One region of the Paenibacillus sp. Y280 genome, then DNA from elsewhere that is predicted to be linked to it. Evidence: riboswitches for the same ligand, from Rfam matches in the RefSeq annotation. Region 1 holds a riboswitch; the other holds the start of a gene.
What was found. A riboswitch is a leader RNA that binds a small molecule or an ion and turns the genes downstream of it on or off. The one in region 1 is predicted to bind cobalamin.
Positions count from the first base shown of each region.

Region 2: it holds a riboswitch for cobalamin, as region 1 does, so the genes downstream of both, AC1TPC_RS03225 (ABC transporter substrate-binding protein) here and AC1TPC_RS18670 (DUF4430 domain-containing protein) in region 1, are expected to answer to the same signal.

Region 1 is NZ_JBXCIW010000015.1:54,763-57,919, forward strand. It holds gene AC1TPC_RS18665 (energy-coupling factor transporter transmembrane component T) at 1-564, opposite strand, end outside; gene AC1TPC_RS18670 (DUF4430 domain-containing protein) at 561-1,340, opposite strand; cobalamin riboswitch at 1,524-1,722, opposite strand; gene lmr(B) (lincomycin efflux MFS transporter Lmr(B)) at 1,841-3,157, opposite strand, start outside.
Region 2 is NZ_JBXCIW010000002.1:110,296-113,452, forward strand. It holds gene AC1TPC_RS03220 (FecCD family ABC transporter permease) at 1-686, opposite strand, end outside; gene AC1TPC_RS03225 (ABC transporter substrate-binding protein) at 727-1,719, opposite strand; cobalamin riboswitch at 1,868-2,042, opposite strand; gene AC1TPC_RS03230 (FixH family protein) at 2,249-2,692, shown strand; gene AC1TPC_RS03235 (sulfite exporter TauE/SafE family protein) at 2,698-3,157, opposite strand, start outside.

The DNA.
Region 1 (3,157 bases):
GGTCAATAACACGCGAACGAGCAGCATGCCGTCCTTGCTGCGCTTCCGCAGGCTGCCCTCCATGATCGATACGCCCTTTGTCCGCTGTACGGTTGTAATCTGCTCCAGCCTTCGCAAAAAAAGCGGCACGAAACGAATCGACATTGACGTGAGCAGAGAGGTTCGCGGAAGCACGCGGGAAAACAAATACATCCATTTGTCTGTCGTGACGATATGCTGAAACGATACGAATGCAAGTAAAATCCCTAATAAGGAAAGCATCATCGTCACTCCGTACAAAATCGCTTCCAGCGTAATTGGCTGATCCATGAAATAAAATAAAATATGCCTCCCGCGATGCGAAAAAAGCGGATTGAGAACAGCGACGGAGCCGCCCATCAGCACATAATAAGGAAGCAGCTTAAGCAGCCGCTTCCCTTCGCCGTGAACAATAATAACGAGCATGACCACAGCAAGCGAGGTCAGTAGAAATAAAGGGTGGAAGAGAAGCATGCTAAAAGCGATCGCACCCGCGTAGTAGCTGAAGCTTGTGATCGGATGTACGGAACCGAAGGCGGTATTCATTCATATTCAGCTCCTAGATCCTTGCCGAGATCAATCGTGTACAGCCACTCGATAACATCGCCTTCCTTGAGCGCATAGGCACCAGCGCTTTTGTTGGGAAATTCGCCATTTACTTTGTACATCCAGCCGCTCTTCGCGCCGTGATCGAATTCGTATACGTTATCGATCCCTTCAATATACGCCGCTGCTTTTAAACCTTTGTACTCCATCTGAATTTTATTTTTCCGGGTAATTCTCTTCAACACCTCAAGCACCGTATCGTCCTTTTTGAGCTCGATGGCGGTCGGTTCAAGCACAGTGCCCGTCTCTTCGTCCGCTACAATCGAAATGGTCACGATATTCGCTGGCTGCGGCGTTACGGCAGGCGCAGGCTCATCCGTCTTAACCGGCTTCGCCGTGGCACTTGGAATCGCTGAAGGGGAAGTAATCTGCTCCTTCGCTGCGGGAGCTTTGACCTGGTTAGCGTCAGGCTTTGGCGCAGCTGTTGCCGGCTTATCTCCTGCGGCGTCCGCAGGCTGCTTATTTTCTGTGCTGTCCGTCGAAGTCGACTTTGGCTCAGCTGCCGGGGCAGCCGCCTCGGATTTCACTGCCTCGCTTGTCGCTGAAGGCTGTTCCTTGCTGCCGGCATTCGTTGCTTGATCGCCTTGCGATGCACCGACTTCCTGCGTCTGATTCGCCTGTACATTCACCTCTTGCCCCGGTGCGGCGCAGCCAGCTAACATACCAATAATCAGTACGAGTATGATGCAGCCGGAAAACCATCTTTTACTATTCACAACCATCGTCTTCTCTCTGCTCCCTTTCAACCTAACTAATCAAACAACGCTGTTAAAACAAAAAAAAGATCCCTCTTTGAAAGGGATCTGCATGTCAAATTAAAGATCAGTTCAGCATATAAATAGGATACGATATGTGCTGCGTTTCGATCACGCCTCCTCATTCTTACCCCCGAAGAATAGGAAACAAAATAAGAAAAGGCAGGTCTCCTGGCTCGTGCGTCATCACGCTTCTCTGCCTTCCCATCCTTTGATCGGACAGTGGCTTGTTTAGAGAATCGCTCTTCACTTACAGTGGCGGGACCGCGCCGGCGTTGCACCGGACTTCCCTATTAAGCAAACAAAAAAACGACTTGTCTGCACCTTTTCTTTATCATTATTCGATTGTTTAATCAATCATATCGGGATTGCAGTGGTTTGTCTATAACAGATTGCCTGTTAACGAGCAAGAAGATTCGATCGCATGTGACGGTCGAATCTTCTTGGTTCGTGCCTATCGATTAATGCTGCTTGCTCTTGCCTACATGAACCCGTTTAATGAAGAAAGCGACGATCAAGCCGACAATAGCTACGATCATAGCGAATATAAATGCATCCGAGATGCCCGCTGTCATCGCGAGCGGCGCATTGGCAGGATCGGTTGGATCATCCACGCCCTTCATAAAGCTGTTCATACCTGCAGTCATGATGCTTACGGCAACGGCTGTGCCGATTGCGCCAGCAACCTGCTGGAGGGTGTTCATAATCGCTGTTCCATCCGGGTAAAGCTCAGGCGGGAGCTGATTAAGACCATTAGTCTGAGCAGGCATCCACACCATGGAGATCCCGATCATCAAGCAGGAATGAAGCACAATGATGAGTGCAATCGTGGATGCTGTCGTAATGCCAGAGAAAAACCATAGCACAGCGGCAACGATAACAAGCCCCGGAATAACGAGCCATTTTGGTCCGAATTTATCGAACAAGCTGCCCATAATCGGTGACATAATCCCGTTCAAAAGTCCGCCTGGCAGCATGATAAGTCCTGCCGTTAATGCGCTAAGACCGAGTCCGCTGATCAAATACATGGGCAATACGAGCATCGATGATAAAATAACCATCATGCAAATAAACACCATTAGCGTACCTACAACGAACATCGGATGCTTAAATGCCCGCAAATTCATCATCGGCTGCTTCATCGTCAATTGACGAATAGCGAATATGACAAGCGCCAGAAGACCGACGATCATCGAAGCGATCACTTTTGTGCTGCTCCAGCCGCCTTCTCCTTCGCCCGCGCTGCTGAAGGCAAACACGATGCCGCCAAAGCCAAGCGTTGAGAACACGAGGGACATGACATCAATTTTAGGCTTCGTAATCGTGGATACGTTCTGCATATACATAATCCCGAACAATAAAGCAATAATTAAGACCGGCAGCGATAACCAGAAAATCCAATGCCAGCTCAAATTTTCAATGAGAAGACCTGCAATCGTTGGGCCTACGGCAGGCGCGACCATAATGACGAGCCCGATAACACCCATCGCCGCTCCCCTTTTTTCAGCAGGGAAAATAATGAGTATCGTATTAAACATAAGCGGCAGCAGCAAAGCAGTGCCTACGGCTTGAATGACACGCGCCGCCATTAACACTTCAAAGCTTGGGGCAAGCGCCGCTACAAGCGTACCGAGTATGGAAAAGCTTAGCGCCGCTATAAATAGCTGTCTAGTCGTAAACCATTGAAGCAAGAGTCCCGAGACGGGGACCAAGATCCCAAGCGTAAGCAGGTATCCGGTTGTCAGCCATTGAACGGTCGGCGCCGTTATGTTGAATAC
Region 2 (3,157 bases), on a different contig from region 1:
ACACGAATGCCCAGATGCGCTGCATGCCGCTCGCCAAGCACAAATAAATTGAGCGGCTGGCCGTAAGAGAGGAGCAGCGGCATTCCAATAAGCAGAAACGGAATCATCATATAGACATTTTCCCAGCTTCGCATAGCAAGCGAGCCCATCAACCAGAACAAGATCTGATTGACAACACCCTCCGACATGGAAACCATGAATGAAACGAATGCGCCAAGAAAGGATTGGATAATGACTCCTGAGAGAATAAGCGTTTCAATATGCATGACGCCCTTGTTGCGCGAGAGCCAAAAAACGCCAAGCAGCGTAACGATTCCTGTACTGAAGGCAACGAGCGGTATCGTCCATATGCCAAGCACGGTCTGCAGTCCAAACAAGATCATAAATGCTGCTCCGACCGAGCTTCCAGAAGCGACGCCTAACGTATAAGGATCGGCCAGCGGATTGCGCAGCACGCCTTGGAAGCCGGTGCCCGCAAGCGCAAGGCATGCCCCAACGAGCACGGCGAGCAAAACGCGCGAGAGCCGGACTTGTGTCACGACAGCTATTTGTCCGGGTGAATACGAAGTAGGCTTATCCGCAAACCACGGCAGTTGATGAAGAAGTATCCCCCACACGTCACGCAAGGATATGCCAGCCGATCCAATTGATAGACTAACAACGATAGAAACAGCAAGAAGGAGCATAGCTGCTCCTCCATACCAAACTAATTTATAGGTCATTTGATTATTTTACGAGATCCGGGTGAATGACTTTAGCAAGCTCAAGCAACCCATCAGCAAGACGTGGTCCAACGCGTACGAGCGGATCCTCCGTCACCGCATGCATGTGCTTATTTTTCACCGCATCGATGACATCCCAGCCTGGACGGCTTTCGATACCAGCAACGATTGGATTCGGGTCCTCCTTCAATGCAGGATATACAATAAATGCAGGATTTTGTTTTACAACTTCCTCAGCGCTAACCTCGTACCAGCCAGGCGATGCGGCTGCAATATTGATGCCGCCTGCAAGCGTCAGGAGCTCGTCGAGGAAAGTGCCTGAACCAACTGTCCAGCCTGGTGAAAACTCGAGGTATACTTTCTTCTTCTCCGCGTCCTTCACTGCATCGGTTACCTGCTGCTTAACTTCACGCATATGGTCAGCAACGGCAGCCGCTTCCGTATGTTTATTCATAATATGACCTAAATTTTCGATTTTGGCAATAACGGCATCATAGGTAAGCGGATCAGTCGCGAACACCGGAATGTTCAATTCGCGGAGCTTCGTGATCGCTTCCGTGTTCATCGACGGTGAAGCCAGCACAAGATCAGGGTCAAGCGCTGCTACGGCTTCAATGTTAGTCGTCATATCGCCTACTTTCGGCTTGGATGCAGCTTCCTCCGGATAGTTGCTATATTCATCAACCCCTACGACTTGCTCCCCAGAGCCAATGGCATAAATAGCTTCCGTCTCACTCGGTACAAGCGTAACGACCTTGGTCGGCGCTTGCTCGAACGTCATCTCCGTACCTGTATCATCCTTTATCGTTAGCGGATAACCAGATGATTCGCCCGATGGCGCCGGCTCATTCGTAGCAGCTTGCTCCGTATTAGCCGGTGTATTGCTAGCTTTGTTTTCATTGCCATTGCTTGCTCCGCATGCTGCTGTAAATACGAGCATCATCGTTAACAGCAAGCCAAACAGAATCTTCATCATATTGCGGTTCTTTCCGTTCATCTTGTTCTCCACCCCTAATTTTTTTATTCGTATAAAATAAAAAAAAGCATTTCCGGCAATTGTGCCAGAAATGCTCTTATACGCGCTCTAGTAAATAAACGAAGCGGCAGGCTTTCCAAAGCACGATCCCTAAGTCCACGTAGGTAAAAGTGTTATGTACAAACAGGCAGATTTTCTGACTTGGTCGTGACAGCGAGCGCTGGCTAGCTCCTGCTGCATTCCCTTACAGTGGCGGGTCCGTGCCGGATTCTCACCGGTCTTCCCTATTAAGCTTCAAGCAAGCGACTTCCAACAATCGAATGACCCATTGTCAGAAACTCTCCCATCAGCACCTATTTTTACGTATGAAATTATCAGATGTTAATATACACCGTCTCTCGGATTTTGTCCAACATTACTCGCTAAGCCAATCGGATCAGCTCCCTCCGTTCTGCTCCTGACAATTCCCGCATAGGTAACGTAATATGCCTCTTTCATTACTAAAGACGACGACGAATCCGTTTTATGCAAAAGGAGGTCACTAGCCGATATGCAGCCACAGCATAAATCACTATCGCCGCTTTATAAATTCGTCTTCCTGCTCATTGCCATTGCACTTCTAGCTGGTTTAGCGCTAACTTGGCTCCGCCAACGCGACAAAGCGCCTCCTCCTATTTCGGAGCATACTTTCGAGAGAGGCCATGCCATTTGGTGGATCGCGCCTAATCCGGCCAAAGTGCTTCGCGGCAACAGCTTTCTAATCGAACTTGCTGATGACTCTGGCGCGGCCTTGCAGGGAGCCAGCTTATCCGTAAAGCTGGAAATGCTGGATATGGTTTGCGGGGATTATGCATTTACAATGACCGAAGCTTCACCGGGCAAATATGAAGGTGAAGGCGTGCCGCTCATGGCTGGCACATGGAAGGCGACATTAACGGTTGAGACAGAAGCTCAAACCTATACTATCGTCAGATTGTTGAAGGCTGTTCATTAGACTGCTTACCATAGCCACGGATTTATCGATGGAATCACGCCGTTGACAGCCAGCCCTCGCAAAATCGAAATGACGCCTACGGCAATCGCCGTCACCACACTCGCCTTGCGCATGAAGCGCCGCCATTTTTTGTTTGCAAAGGATGCAATGGACGCTGCAGCAGCTAGGGCAGGAAAGGTAGAGAGGCCAAACAAGGCCATCACAGCCGCACCCTCGAGCCCCGAGCCGGTGGAGGCCGCTGTCATTTGCATCGCATATGTCAAGCCGCAGGGCAAGAAACCGAACGCGATGCCGGTCGCAAGCAAATGCCCGGTTTCTTGCTTCGCTGAGCGCTGTGCACCTCCTGCCAATCGCTTGTGGAGGAAGGTTGATAGTCGGTTCATGAAAGGCAGCTGGAACCTGCGCCATAGCCATAGCAGCAAGAAGCAGCCGCCGATAATGGACGCAAGCCCCTGTACGCCGGCA